One region of the Dietzia sp. SL131 genome, then DNA from elsewhere that is predicted to be linked to it. Evidence: predicted binding sites of a transcription regulator. Region 1 holds the regulator's gene; the other holds the start of a gene.
The links. The regulator LexA, encoded in region 1, represses DNA repair genes until DNA is damaged. The targets are predictions, from matches to a motif close to CGAACANNTGTTCG.

Region 1 (7,575 bases):
CGTCACCACCGACGGGATCACGGTGCGCATCCCGCTGCCGCAGCTGTCCTCGGTCACCACCGCCGGGTTCGAATGGCTGGTGCCGGGGCTGCGGGAGGAGCTCTACACGGAGATGCTCCGCACGCTCCCCAAGTATCTGCGCCGACTGTGTTCACCTCCCGCCGAATTCGCGTCCCTGTTGGCGGGAGACGTCTCGCCCCGGTCCGCCCCCTTGTCCGTGGCTCTCGCGCGAGCGCTGTCTGCCCGGATCGGTACCACGGTCGACCCGCGTGACTTCGATCAGAACCAGCTACCGGGCCACCTCCGGATGCGCTTCGAGGTGGTCGACGGCGACGAGGTCGTGGCGTCCGGAACGGATCTCGCGCAGTTGAGGACCCGGTTGGTGGACAGGGTACGGGCGACCCTCAACGCCCGTCTGGTACCCGACAAGGGGCCCTGCCGGGAGTGGACATCCGACACCATCGGCGACCTCCCGCAGTCGGTCACCGGCTCGGTGGACGGTGTCGAGGTGACCGTCTACCCCGCCCTGCGCGTCGGTGGGGACGGAATTCACCTCGTGGCGTGCGCCACGGAGGACGAGCGTCGATCCACCCAGGCGTCGGCGGTGCTCACGCTGGTCTCGGGCGGCCTGGTCTCGACGGCATCGATTCTGCGCGGTCGCCCGGTCCAGCAGCGGCTCGCGCTCACCCAGTACCCGCATGGCGGGATGGAATCCCTGGTCTCGGATGCGTCGCTCGCCGCGAGTGGGCGGATCATCGCCCGGCGAAAGGGCGCACCGGTTCTCACGGTCGCGGAGTTCCACGAACTCCAGGCCACTGCGCGGGCGGAGGTCCCCGGTGCGGTGGCGTCCGCGATCTCGTCGGCGGTTCCCGCGCTGATGGCCGCCCAGTCCGTGTCGGGCCGTCTGGCGGCGGCGCCGGCAGACGTCGCCGACGAGGTCCGTCCCTCGCTGGACTTCCTCGTCGGGCGCGGATTCCTCGCCCGCCATCCCTCGGATGTGCTTCCACATCTGGAGCGACATGTGCGGGCGGTCGGCCTCCGGTTGGACCTCGCGGAGAAGTCACCCGCCCGGCACGGCAAACTCACGGCGAAGCTGAACCGCTCCGAGTCGATCGTCGAGGAGGCGTGCGCCGCGCTGCGACGGCGGCCGGGTGGCGCACGGGCGTGCCGCGACCTGCGGTGGATGCTCGCCGAGTACCGGGTGGGGCTGTTCGCGCAGTCACTGGGTACCGCACGGCCGGTATCGGCAGAGCGGATCGACAAGGCGGTCGCGTCTGCGCTCGCCCCGCGGTCATCCCGATGACGCCGAGCGGTCAGCGGCTCGCGCGGCGCTCCCGGAGGGCGATGATCTCGCCTTCGAAGTCGTCGGCCGAGCTGAACTGCTTGTACACGGACGCGAACCGCAGGTAGGCGACCTCGTCCAGATCCTGCAGAGGGCCCAGGATGGCGAGCCCGATCTCGTGGGCGGGAACCTCGGACGCACCGCCGGATCGCACAGCGTCCTCGACCTGCTGGGCGAGGCGACGCAGAGCGTCCTCGTCAACCGATCGTCCCTGGCACGCGCGGCGGACACCCCGGACGACCTTGTCCCGACTGAACGCCTCGGTCACCCCGTTCCGCTTGAGAACCGTCAGCAGGGGCGTCTCCAGCGTCGTGAACCGGTGTCCACACCGGGGGCACTCCCGTCGACGCCGGATCGCCTGACCCTCGTCGACGGATCGTGAGTCGATTACCCGAGAGTCCTCGTGGTGGCATGTCGGGCAGTACATTCCCGTGGGGCCCTTCGTCGACCGGAGTTCACGCGTCCCGGATCGTGCCTGACGGAACGCGGGGGCGGTATACAACCGCCCACGGTCCATTCTAGGAGGCCCGCTGCCCGGTCACGCGTAGGCGGGTCCACCGAGGAAGGCCACTGCGAGAAGCATGATCACGCCGAATGCGATCCCGCACGCCAGTAGCACCCAGGCCGGCACGTCGTCGACGACCCCGGTGGACGCCGGGGCCTCGACATGGCACGCCCGCACGCGGTCCGTGGAGACCGGGCGCACGAGCACACGGCGACCCGGGGCGACCGACGTGACGGCGGCCGGACGGGCGGTCACCCGCGGCCGGACGAGATTCTCCGCACGCGAGGACGTGACGGCGGGCCGGCTGCCCTCCGGTCGGGCCAGGGGGCGTCGCGGCGCACGGGTGGACCGCGCCGACACGTCACCGGGCCGGTCGAGGTGCGCGACCCGTCCACGATGGTCGTCGGGGCAGACCTCGGTCCACCGCGCGGCCGGACGTGGGTGGGACTGAAGCTCGACAACGGTCATGGTGGCTCCCTACTCGATACGGTGTGCGATCGTGATTCGCACACCTGTATGTGTTTCTCAGTACATCTGTTCGAATCCGAACTCCCCTAGAGTTGTATCACGCGACTCCGACACAGTCACGATCCACGGAGGAATTTCTTCGAACACGTGTGTGGCGCGCCGCAGCCCGTGGCACTAGGGTGTAGACAGATCACAGCGTCGAACATCCATTCGCCGAAGGGACCACACGAGATGCCGAAGCCCGATTTCGAGTCACTGACGGACCGACAGAAGAGCGTTCTGCTCCACATCCACGACACCGTCAAGGAGCGTGGCTATCCGCCGAGCATCCGCGAGATCGGGGACGCGGTCGGCTTGCAGTCCACGTCGTCGGTGGCGCATCAACTCCGCACGCTGGAGAAGAAGGGCTTCCTGACGCGGGATCCGCACAAGCCGCGGGCGGTCGACGTCCACGGTGTCCCGGGGCAGAAGTCACGGGGCCGTCGGTCACCTGCTCCGGAGCCCCAGCGTCCGGGCGGCGCGGTCGAACCCGTCTACGTCCCCGTGCTCGGCCGGATCGCGGCGGGCGGGCCCATCCTCGCGGAGCAAGCCGTCGAGGAGATCTTCCCCCTGCCGTCGGACCTCGTCGGATCAGGCGATCTGTTCATGCTCAAGGTCGTCGGCGAGTCGATGATCGACGCCGCCATCTGCGACGGCGACTACGTGGTGGTCAGGCGGCAGAACGTCGCGGACAACGGGGAGATCGTCGCCGCCATGATCGACGGGGAGGCGACGGTCAAGACCTTCCGGAACGACTCGAGCGGAGTCTGGTTGCTGCCCCACAATCCGTCGTTCAGCCCGATTCCGGGCGAGCACGCGACGATCCTCGGCAAGGTCGTGACAGTGTTCCGGAAACTCTGAGTCCCGGTTCGAACGACGCGCCGCCCGTCCCCGAAGGGGTCAGGCGGCGCCGTCATGTGGACCGCGGGCGGCGAACTCGTCCAGTTCGCCGGCCACGGACGCGGGCAGGCGGACCACCAGCCGGGTTCCGTCCTGGGTGTGTTCCTCCTCGACCACCGCGCCCTCGGCGTGGACCCGCGACACCACGTCCCCGCGGGAGTACGGGACGGACAGGGTCACCTCGGTGTCCCCCGAGGCGACGATCTGCGTGATTCGCTCGAGGAGTTCGTCGACACCCTGCCCGGTGACCGCCGAGACGAACACGGCGTCGGGCAGCGCGTGGTGCAACTCGGTGAGGACCACGGGATCCGCGGCGTCGATCTTGTTGATCACCAGGAGTTCCCGAGGCCGCTCCGCGTTCTGCTCCTCGACCACCTCGTTGATCACCTTGCGCACCGCCTCGATCTGGCGGAGCGGGAAGGCATCCGAACCATCCACGACGTGGAGGAGCAACTCGGAGTCGACGACCTCTTCCAGTGTGGACCTGAACGCCTCGACCAACTGGGTCGGCAGGTGTCGGACGAATCCCACGGTGTCCGTGAAGACGACTGCTCTGCCGTCAGGCAACTCGGCCTTGCGCGTCGTCGGGTCGAGTGTGGCGAACAGGGCGTTCTGAACCAGGACGCCGGCTCCGGTGATCCTGTTAAGCAGGCTCGACTTCCCGGCGTTCGTGTAGCCGGCGATGGCGATGGACGGCACCGGAGTGGAACGCCGTCGGTGCCGTTTGGTGTCCCGGGCCTGCTTCATCCCCTTGATGTCCCGGCGCAGACGGGCCATCCGCTCGCGGATCCGACGCCGATCGGTCTCGATCTTGGTCTCACCCGGGCCACGGAGACCGACGCCGCCGTTGCTCCCGGCACGACCGCCCGCCTGGCGCGACAGCGACTCGCCCCACCCACGCAGACGGGGGAGCATGTACTCCATCTGGGCGAGGGTCACCTGGGCCTTGCCCTCACGGCTGGTGGCGTGCTGCGCGAAGATGTCGAGGATCAGCGCGGTACGGTCGATGACCTTCACGTTGACCGCCTTCTCCAGCGCGAGCAACTGTCCAGGGGTGAGTTCGCCGTCGCAGATGACGGTGTCCGCGCCGGTCGCGGCGATCACGTCCTTGAGGACGCTGACCTTGCCCGACCCGATGTAGGTGGCGGCATCGGGCTTGTCACGCCGCTGGATGAGCGCGTCGCACACCTCCGATCCCGCGGTCTCGGCGAGCTGGGCGAGCTCGGCCATCGCGGCGTCCGCCTGCGCGGCGGACCCTTCGGTCCAGACACCGACGAGCACGACCCGTTCGAGTCGGAGCTGGCGGTACTCGGCGTCGTTGACGTCCTGGAGTTCGGTGGAGAGCCCCGCCACCCGGCGCATCGAGGATCTCTCCTCGAGCTGAAAATCACCGATGGACGGATCGAGGTCGCGTGTCGGCCGGTCAGCGGCCGTGTGATCAGTAGTCATTCGGGTTCATCTTCTCACACCGGGCCCCCGGTGTCCCGTGCGAGACGGTGTGCTACCGACCACGGTGGTAATGACCGCGGGCGACGAGTGTGGACGGCCCAGTGAGCGAGGACCCGGCCTCGGTGAGTGAGACCTCCACCTCGCCGCCGGGGACCACCACGACGACGTCGCCCGTCGCCTCCCCCGAGTCGGCCAGCGCGGCGACCGCGGTCGCGACGATTCCGGTTCCGCAGGACATGGTCTCCCCTGATCCCCGCTCGTGGACCCGCATCGAGACCCGACCGTCCACCATCGGGGTGGCGATCTCGACGTTGACGCCGTCGGGGAAGAAGTCCCGGTCATACACCGGGGCCTCCTGCACCGGCAGCCCGGCGAGGCCCGCGGCGTCCAGATCGGGGACCACACAGGCGAGGTGCGGATTGCCCATGTCGACGGCGAGTCCCGCGAAGGTCCGGCCACCGACCTCCGCCGAGGACAGACCCAGCAGACGCGGCTCCCCCATGTCCACCCGCACCACCGCGTCAACACCCGAGTGTGAGAGGACCTCGGCGGGGCGGGCCCCTGACCGCGTGCCCACCGGGATCGAGCCGGCCTCCGCTCTCCCGGTCGCGACGAGGGCGTGGACGAAGACCCGGACCCCGTTGCCGCACATCTCCGCGATGGAACCATCGGCGTTGCGGTAGTCCATGAACCAGTCCGCACCGTCCACGCCGGGCGGCAGGGTCGCGAGCACGCCGCGGTCGACGAGGGCTCCGGCGGTCGCGATCCGCAGGACTCCGTCGGCGCCGATTCCGCCACGCCGATCGCACAGTGCTCGTACGAGGTACACGTCGAGGTCCAGGTCGGCCTGATCGTCCGGGAGGATCACGAAGTCGTTGAGGGTGCCGTGGCCCTTGAGGAAGGCGATACCGTCGGGCTGCGAGGCCTGGCGCGTCGAAGTCATGGCGAAATCGTACTCGCCGGCGGGGACCGTTCCGCACTGTGGAAATGTCGGATGATGCCGGACGGTACGCCCACTAGAGTCGACTTGGAGAACGGTCCCCTACCTCCAGGAGAGCATCGATGTCCGAACGCATCACTGTCGGCGGAATCCAGGTCGACGAGGTCCTGTACGACTTCGTCAACTCCCAGGCGATCCCGGGCACCGGGGTCGATCCCGACGCGTTCTGGGCGGGCGCCTCCGAGATCTTCACCGAGCTGGCCCCCCGCAATCGCGAACTGCTCGACACCCGCGACCGGTTGCAGTCCCAGATCGACGCCTGGCATCACGAGAACCCGGCGCCGATCGACCCGGGCGTCTACAAGGCGTTCCTGCAGGAGATCGGGTACCTGGTTCCCGAGCCCGAGTCCGTCTCCGTCACGACCGAGAACGTCGACGCGGAGATCGCCACGGTCGCCGGCCCGCAGCTCGTCGTGCCGGTCATGAACGCCCGGTTCGCGATCAACGCGGGTAACGCCCGCTGGGGTTCGCTCTACGACGCCCTCTACGGCACCGATGCGATCCCGGAGTCCGACGGCGCCGAGCAGGGCTCGGGGTACAACAAGGTCCGCGGCGACAAGGTCATCGACTGGGCCCGTGAGTTCCTCGACGACGCCGCACCGCTGGCGTCGGGCAGCCACGTGGGCTCCACGGCCTACGCCGTGGTCGACGGAGGCCTGCAGGTGACCGTGTCCGACGGGTCGAGCACCCGATTGGCGGCCCCGGAGAAGTTCGTGGGCTACCTCGGCGAGCCCTCGAGCCCGTCCTCGGTCCTGCTGTGCAACAACGGTCTGCACATCGAGATCCAGATCGACCCGGACTCCCCCATCGGCTCGACCGACGGCGCCGGCGTCAAGGACGTCGTCCTGGAGTCCGCCGTCTCCACCATCATGGATTTCGAGGACTCGGTCGCCGCCGTCGACGCCGAGGACAAGACCCAGGGCTACAGCAACTGGCTGGGGCTCATGAAGGGAGACCTGTCCGAGGAGATCACCAAGGGCGACAAGACCTTCACCCGTGTCCTCAACGACGACCGGGTCTTCACCGCGCCCGACGGTTCGGGTGAAGTCCGTCTCCACGGCCGCTCGATGCTGTTCGTGCGTAACGTCGGCCACCTGATGACCAACCCGGCCGTGCTCGACGCCGACGGCAACGAGATGCCCGAGGGCATCCTCGACGCACTGGTCACCTCGCTCGCCGGCATGCACGGGATCGCCGAGGGCAACGAGCGCCGGAACAGCCGACACGGGTCGATCTACATCGTGAAGCCCAAGCAGCACGGGCCGGAGGAGGTCGCGTTCACCACCGAGCTGTTCGGTCGTGTCGAGAAGCTCCTCGGGCTGCCCGAGAACACCCTCAAGGTGGGCATCATGGACGAGGAGCGTCGCACCTCGGTCAACCTCGCCGCCTGCATCGCCGAGGCCACCGAACGAGTCGTGTTCATCAACACCGGCTTCCTCGACCGGACCGGCGACGAGATCCACACCTCCATGGAGGCCGGGCCGATGATCCGCAAGGGCGAGATGAAGGGCGCCCGGTGGATGAACGCCTACGAGGACTTCAACGTCGACACGGGTCTGGCGTGCGGCCTGCGTGGCCGCGCCCAGATCGGCAAGGGCATGTGGGCCAAGACCGACCTCATGGCCGAGATGCTCGCCGAGAAGATCGGCCAGCCCGAGGCCGGCGCCAACACCGCGTGGGTGCCCTCCCCGACCGGCGCCACGCTGCACGCCACCCACTACCACCGGGTCAACGTCATGACCCGGCAGGAAGAGCTGCTCGCCGGGGGTGCCCGCGCGAGTGTCGACGACATCCTCACCGTCCCCCTGGCCCCGTCCACGGACTGGACGGACGAGGAGAAGAAGGAAGAGGTCGACAACTCCTGCCAGACCA
Region 2 (7,575 bases), 640 kb from region 1:
GCTGTCACCGGGGCCTGGCTGAACCGGGAACGGGGTCGCCGGGCGGCGGCGGGCGGGAGTTGGGCGGCGATCATGGCCCCAGCGTATCGGCCCCGAACAGGGGGCACGCCGGTCCTCGCCGGAGGCGGCTACTCTGGGCGTCATGGCAGGGCGGATTCCGGAGCAGGACATCGCCGCGATCCGCGAACGCACCCGTATCGAGGAGATCGTCGGCGAGTACGTCGCGCTCAAACCAGGTGGCGCGGACTCGCTCAAGGGGCTGTCCCCGTTCAAGGACGAGAAGACCCCCTCGTTCCACGTGCGTCCGCAGCACGGCTACTTCCACTGTTTCTCGACGGGTGAGGGTGGCGACGTCTTCGCGTTCCTCATGAAGATGGAGCACATCAGCTTCGTCGAGGCGGTGGAGCAGCTGGCCGACCGGCTGGGCTACCGCATCTCCTACGAGGGTGGCGGGCAGGTCATCCAGCGCGATCGCGGCACGCGGTCCCGGCTGGCGCAGGCCAACGCGGCCGCGCAGAAGTTCTACGCCGAGCGGTTGGCGCAGGACCCGGAGGCGGAGACGGCGCGCACCTTCCTCACCGACCGCGGGTTCGACATGACCCAGGCCCAGCACTTCGGCTGTGGATACGCGCCCGCCGGCTGGGACACCATGAGCAAGCACCTCATGCGCCAGGGGTTCGAGCCCAAGGAGCTGGAGGCGGCCGGGCTGTCCAAGACGAGTTCGCGTGGCACCCTCATCGACCGTTTCCACCGCCGGTTGCTGTGGCCCATCCGCAATCTCGGCGGTGAGGTGATCGGGTTCGGCGCGCGCAAGCTGTTCGAGGACGACACGCTGGGCAAGTACATGAACACGCCCGAGACGATGCTCTACAAGAAGTCGCAGGTGCTTTTCGGTCTGGACCTGTCCAAGCGGGAGATCGCCTCGCAGCGCCGCGCGGTCGTGGTCGAGGGGTACACTGACGTCATGGCCATGCACGCGGCCGGCGTCACGACCGCGGTCGCCGCGTGTGGCACCGCGTTCGGCGAGGACCACCTGTCGACGCTGAGGCGCCTGATGTTGGACGACAACTACTTCCGCGGCGAGATCATCTACACCTTCGACGGTGACGAGGCCGGCAAGAAGGCCGCGCTCCGGGCGTTCTCGGGGGATCAGCAGTTCTCCGGCCGGACGTTCGTGGCGGTGGCCCCGCCGGGGACGGATCCGTGCGACCTGCGTCAGAACAAGGGCGACGCGGCGGTGCGGGATCTCGTGTCCGCGCGGGTGCCGATGTTCGAGTTCGCGATCCGCTCGATGCTCGAGGACTACGACCTCGACCACGCCGAGGGGCGTGTGGAGGCACTGCGTCGCACGGTGCCGGTGGTGGCGGACATCCGCGATTCGACGCTGCGTGACGAGTACGCTCGCCAGCTCGCCGGCTGGGTCGGCTGGGACGACCCGGCGACGGTGGTGCGCCGCGTCCGCGAGGAGGCGCGCAAGAAGGGCCGCGCGCGGTCGGCAGGGTCGGGTCCCGGGTTGCGCAAGCGTGCCCCCGGTGGACCGGGCGGGGGAGCCCGACCGGGGTGGGACACCGCCGAGCGTGGGGGCGGCGCGGGTCGTGGACGTGGGGGATACGACGACGACGAGGCCGGCGGCCGCGCAGCTCCGCAGACGCCGGAGGTGCCGGCGGGCGTGCCCATCCCCGCCGCCGCGGACCCGGTGCTGTGGCCCCAGCGGGAGGCCGTGAAGGCGGCCCTGCAGTACCCGGGGCTGGCCGGGCCGCTCTTCGACTCGCTGCCGGAGGAGTGCTACACTCACCCCGCCTATGCCACGATCGCGCAGGCGCTGTCGAAGGCTGGGGGGTGCGCGGCCGGCAAGAGCGGCGCGAACTGGGTCTCCGAGGTCTCCGAGGGGCTGGGCGACGACGGGCTGCGCCGACTGGTCGGGAGCCTCGCGGTGGAGACGCTGCGCGTGTCCGAGGAGGCGTTGCCCCGCTACATCTCCGGTGTCCTGGCGCGTCTGCAGGAGGTGTGGGTCTCGGGTCAGATCGCGGACCTCAAGTCCAAGGTGCAGCGGATGAGCCCCGCCGAGGACCCGGAGGGTTATTCCGCGTTGTTCGGTGATCTGGTGGCTCTGGAGGAGTACCGGCGCGGCCTGTTGAACCAGGCGGTCGGCGCTACTCCGGATATCGCCTGACCAGCCGATTTGGTTCGTCGGCCTGCGGCGCACTAAGGTGAGTTCTCGGTATCCGGCATCACCGCCGGGCGCCAGCAGTGATCCCCCATAGCTCAATTGGCAGAGCATTCGACTGTTAATCGAAGGGTTATTGGTTCGAGTCCAATTGGGGGAGCTCAGCAACCAGGTCAGTGGCTTCCGAGCCACTGACCTGGTCTGCATTTCAGGGTGGTCAGCCGGGTGGGGCGTGCAGGGTGGGCCGGTAGATCAGCTCCTGGATCCGGCCGTCGAGGGTACGGCTCTCGAGCAGCTCGAGGTCACACTCCGCTCCCCCCACGGCCCGGGACACTCTCGCCCGGCTCTGCGACGAGGTCGCGGTCGAGCACACCTCGGCGTCCGATTCCGGGCGTACGGTCCGCGTCTCGGCCGTCCACCGCGTGGGCGTTCTGCCGGTGGGCGAGGTCGCGGTGGTGGTGGTCGCCGTGGCGCCGCATCGGGCCGAGGCGTTCGCGGCGTGTTCGGAGCTCATCGAGCGTCTCAAGCACGGGGTGCCCATCTGGAAGCGGCAGCGCTTCACCGACGGCGTCTCCGAATGGGTGGGCGTCGGCGACTGCTGAGTTGGTCAGGCCGGCCGTCTGCGGGGTCGGTACCTGTCCTGACCCGGCGGATTGATGAGTGTGCCGTCGTCGGCGACGATGCGGTCGGCGAAGGCGTTCCACTCGCGTTCCCAGATGGCGTCACGGGCACGGGCCAAGGGGCCCTTGGGTCGGGTGCGGTGTTCGTGTCCGGTGTCGGTGATGATGACGAGTTCACCCAACGGCCCGGACCGGTAGGCGTTGGTCCCGAACGTCTTCTCCCGGTGGTGTTTGCGGCACAGGCAGACGAGGTTCCACTCGGTGGTCGGCCCGCCGAGCTCGGGGTCCTTCGTGTTGAACGCGATCACATGGTCCACGTCGCAGGCCTCGGCGGGAACCGAGCACCCGGGGTGCCGGCAGGTGCCGTCGCGCATGCGGATTCGCTCGGCCATCGCGGGGGTGATCATGTACCGCAGGGCGTGCTCGGGGGAGTCGAGCACGCCGGGGGCGGGGTCGATGAGCTCGAACCGCACGCTCGCGTCGTCGCCCTCGAGCAGTTCCGTGCAGAGCCATTCGACGCTGCTGTAGGTGCCGTGGACGAACTCGACACGGTTGGGCAGGCCCCGGGCCGCGGAGGCGATCACGCTGATGCGGATCGGCTGACCGGCCCGCGCGGCGTTACCCAGCGTGGGCCGGGGGAGGTCCGCCCCGAGCCTGACGTCGCCGAGTGCGATGCCGTCGTGCTCGGACGCGGAGTCAGTGTCGGAGCCGGGGCCGGGGCTGGTCGTGGACGGGTCACCAGCAGGCGGATAGACGGCGAGCGCGGCGAGGGCGTCGGCGCGGAGCTGGTCCAGGGAACCGTCCAGTCCGTCCGCCGAGGCGGCCGACGCATCGGTCTCGATGCGACGACGGAGGAGTTCGGCATCGGCGGCGGTGAGCCTGGCCCACATCGTGGCCATGCCGTTCCGGTCGCCGCGGAATCGGACCGAGCGGGTGGCGGCCGCCGCGGCGGCGGCGTCCTGCGCGGCAGCCGGGTCGTGTCGCTCCACGGCGTCATCGATCGCCGAGTCCACCGCGTTGCGGGTCGGCCGGTCGCCACCGTCGAGATCGTCCGTGAAGCGCGCGACCACCTCGTCCTCCACGATCGACACGATCGCGTCGGACACCTCCGCCAGGCGACACGCGATATCGACCGCCAACTGCTCGGGCAGTAGCCCGCGGTCGACCGTGGATCGCAGACGGGGCAGCCGTCGGTGGATCTGCGTCCCGGCCGTCACCAACCGCGCGGCGTGCCAGCACGTGAGCTGGCACGCCGCCACGAGGTGATCGCGGGCCCGGGCCTCCGGATCCAGCCGGGCGTACGCGGGCCGACGCGAACCGGCGCCGGCCTCGTCGGCCTGCTCCGCCTGTGCCTGGGCGGCCCGGGCGAACTGGTCGACCAGGACATGCGCCGCCTCCAGCCGCGTGGCCCCGGCGCGGTTCTGCGCCAACGTCGCGGCACGGGCCGCCTCGCTGACGGCCTCCATGTCGACCATGCCGAGGGGCTCGGGTACGGCGAACAGTGCACTCGTCGTCGTCACCATTCCACCCCCTCCGCCACCGACATCGAACCTACATTCGACAATACCCGCACCGGCGCACTAGCACAAGGGTTCGATCATTTTCGATCACTCACCCCAACCTGGTACCCACCCACTGCGCCAGGGAAACACCGTCACCTGCACCCGATCGACCAGATCGGCGGCCATCAGCGCCCGGTTCATCGACAAGCTGCCGTGCGAGCGCAACGACACGTCGGATTGCTGCTTCAAGCGAGCGACCACCTCGACGGCGTTTCCGCTGACGATGGCCGCGTCCGGCCAGTCGAGGGGACCATCCAGCGTCGTTGACACCACCGTGGTCAGCAGCGTGGTCATCTGGGTGACCCAGGGGTCGAACACGCCGGAATCGTCAGTAGCCGCCCCAATCACCGTTGTCGTTGTACGACCCGAAGCCGCCTCCCATGGGAGGCAGTCGGCGATCAGCCCGGTTGGAGTGTCCGGAAATCGCCTCGGTCGAAGCTGATGTGGAACCTCCTCGAGTCGATCCGCCAGCCCTCCGGCGTGCGGGTCCACAGGTCCGAGTACTCGCCGAGGCACTCGTAGGACAGATCGGACTGGTCCCCGGCACCGAGGTGGAGGACCCGCGCGTACGTGAGGCTTCGTGCCCGGTCCTCGTCTCCGTGGAAGGCGAGCTGGACCCGATGGTTGCCCAACAGGTGCTGGGACGGTCCGCAGCCCCCGAGGTGCTCCCTGACCCTCTCGATGATCGCCTGCCGACCGGTCGCGCCGTACCCGGTGGCGGACTCGGTGAACAGCTCGCCCAGCCCGTCCCAGTCACGTGAGTCCAACGCTGAGGCCACGTCGGCCAGACGCTCAATGATCAGGTCCCTATCACTTGTCATCTCCCCTTGGTAGCAGTGATCGCCGGGGGATCTCAGCTGTCGTCGCTAATCTGGCCGCCATGACCGACGTCGAGATCGCGCTGTCCACCGGCCGCGTCAAGGGCACCGATCTGGGGGATGTGGTCCGCTACTACGGCATTCCGTACGCCGAGGACCCCGTCGGCGACCTGCGGTTCGCCGCCCCGGTCCGCCGCGAACCGTGGCCGGGCGTCCGCGACGCCACCCGGCCGGCGGCCACCGCGCAGCGGCTGCGCTTCGACCCCGATCCGGCGATCCCCGAGCCGATCGTCGCCGGCACGGACATCCTGCACGTCGACGTGTGGGCTCCCACCGAGGGCACGGGCCACCCGGTTCTGGTGTGGATCCACGGCGGCGGCTGGGAGTCCGGGTCGTCGCACCAGCCCTGGTTCGACGGGACCGCCTTCGCGCGCGCCGGGATCGTCGTGGTCTCGGTGGGCTACCGCCTGGGCGTCGAGGGGTTCACCGCGTTCCCCGACGCCCCGGACAACCGCGGGGTGCGGGACTGGATCATGGCCCTGGAGTGGGTCCGCGACGAGATCGCGGCGTTCGGCGGCGACCCCGGGCAGGTCACGGTGTCGGGTCAGTCGGCGGGCGGCGGGGCGGTGCTCTGCCTGCTCGCCTCGCCGTTGTCGGTCGGCCTGTTCCACCGGGGGATCGCCTCGTCGCCCGCGGTGCTGCGATCGCCTGCCGCTCAGGCCCCCAAGGGCACGACCGCGGCGGAACTGGCCGCCGGCGGGCGGGGCGCCGTCGACGAATTCCACCGGCGCCTGCGCAAGGACAATCCCTTCCTCATGCCGTTCCGGCCGACGGTCGGCGACGACACCGTCCCGGTCCCGCCCCTGGAGGGCATCGGGAGCGGTCCCGGGCTCGCCCTGCCCCTGCTCATCGGCTCCACGGCCACGGAGTTCGAGGGGGTCGTCCGGGCCCTCCCCGGTCCGGCGCTGGTGCCGGGTGCCGCGATGATCCTGCGGTCCCAGGAACTGCCCACCACCGGACTGCGCGCGCTGGCCAGACAGTCGGCGGGCAAGTCGCTGCGCCGGGCGGTGGGGGCGGTGGTCGACGCCGCGACCATCCACTCGACCGTTGTGCGGGCGGCAGAGACCCGGGTGGCGGCCGGCGCGCCCACCTGGGTGTACGACTTCCGCTGGGCCGAGGGCCGCGGCGCCGTGCACTGCGCGGACCTGCCGTTCTTCTGGTCGGTGCCGGAAGCCGCGAACGTGCGGGCCTACCTCGGAGCGGATGCGCCTCCGGATCTGGTCGACGCGATGCACCGGTCGTGGGTCGACTTCGTCCGCTCCGGGGACCCTGGGTCCCCGCCCTATGCGCCTCCCGGGAGACGGGTGCAGGTGTGGGATGACCCTCCCGCCGTCGTCGAGGACGGACTGGCCGACGTCCGCGCGGTCTGGTGGCCCGCCGGAGACTCCTGACGTCTTGCTACGATTGCGCGGCGCGTGCCGGTGACATACCCGGCGCGTGCGGGGGGCTATAGCTCAGTTGGTTAGAGCCGCGGACTCATAATCCGCTGGTCGCGGGTTCGAGCCCCGCTGGCCCCACCACAGCTGGCCCCACCACCACGCCGCGACCCCACCGCGGACGCGGGTCGGCCCGGTCAGGCGGGCCCGGAGCGCCCGACTAGAATCGATCTCCATGGTCGACTCACTGCTCGTCGCCGGTACGACCTCCGATTCCGGAAAGAGCGTCGTGACCACCGCACTGTGTCGGGCGTTCGCCCGACGCGGCATCGACGTGGCCCCGTTCAAGGCCCAGAACATGTCCAACAACTCGATGGTGGTCGCCGCCCCCCACAGCACAGGTCCGCACAGCACAAGCCCGGACGGCACCGCCGAGATCGGGCGCGCGCAGTGGATCCAGGCGCTGGCCGCGGGCGTGGCCCCGGAGCCCGCGATGAACCCGGTGCTCCTCAAACCCGGCGGCGACCGGCGTAGTCACGTGGTGGTGATGGGACAGCCGGCCGGGTCGGTGTCCTCCCGCGACTTCGTCGACGGACGGGCCCACCTTGCCGAGGCCGCGTACGCCGCCTACGACGACCTCGCCTCCCGTCACGAGCTCGTCATCTGCGAGGGGGCCGGCAGCCCCACCGAGATCAACCTGCGTTCCAGCGACTACGTCAACATGGGCCTGGCCCGGCACGCGGACATGCCGGTCGTCGTGGTGGGGGACATCGACCGCGGCGGGGTCTTCGCCGCCCTCTACGGCACGGTCGCACTGCTCGAGCCCGCCGATCAGCGGCTGGTCGCGGGGTTCGTCATCAACAAGTTTCGCGGCGACCCGACGCTGCTGGCCCCCGGGCTGCGGCAGATCGAGGACCTCACCGGCCGGCCGGTCCACGGGGTGCTGCCCTGGAATCCCGACCTCTGGCTGGA

Region 2: a site for LexA is predicted at 4,334-4,347, ahead of OVA21_RS04695 (HNH endonuclease signature motif containing protein). Genes of this name have one in related genera too.

Annotation. Positions count from the first base shown of each region.
Region 1 covers NZ_JAPPRI010000003.1:1,452,456-1,460,030, forward strand. Annotated here, with positions in the region: gene hrpA (ATP-dependent RNA helicase HrpA) at 1-1,303, shown strand, start outside; gene nrdR (transcriptional regulator NrdR) at 1,314-1,769, opposite strand; gene OVA21_RS07590 (hypothetical protein) at 1,881-2,315, opposite strand; gene lexA (transcriptional repressor LexA) at 2,505-3,215, shown strand; gene hflX (GTPase HflX) at 3,255-4,703, opposite strand; gene dapF (diaminopimelate epimerase) at 4,756-5,646, opposite strand; gene OVA21_RS07610 (malate synthase G) at 5,766-7,575, shown strand, end outside.
Region 2 covers NZ_JAPPRI010000003.1:814,536-822,110, forward strand. Annotated here, with positions in the region: gene OVA21_RS04670 (TPM domain-containing protein) at 1-74, opposite strand, end outside; gene dnaG (DNA primase) at 143-2,173, shown strand; tRNA gene OVA21_RS04680 (tRNA-Asn) at 2,255-2,327, shown strand; partial or broken gene OVA21_RS04685 (dihydrofolate reductase family protein) at 2,385-2,486, opposite strand; partial or broken gene OVA21_RS04690 (molybdenum cofactor biosynthesis protein MoaE) at 2,539-2,769, shown strand; gene OVA21_RS04695 (HNH endonuclease signature motif containing protein) at 2,775-4,310, opposite strand; partial or broken gene OVA21_RS04700 (dihydrofolate reductase family protein) at 4,419-4,676, opposite strand; gene OVA21_RS04705 (nuclear transport factor 2 family protein) at 4,748-5,170, opposite strand; gene OVA21_RS04710 (carboxylesterase/lipase family protein) at 5,230-6,618, shown strand; tRNA gene OVA21_RS04715 (tRNA-Ile) at 6,671-6,747, shown strand; gene OVA21_RS04720 (cobyric acid synthase) at 6,839-7,575, shown strand, end outside.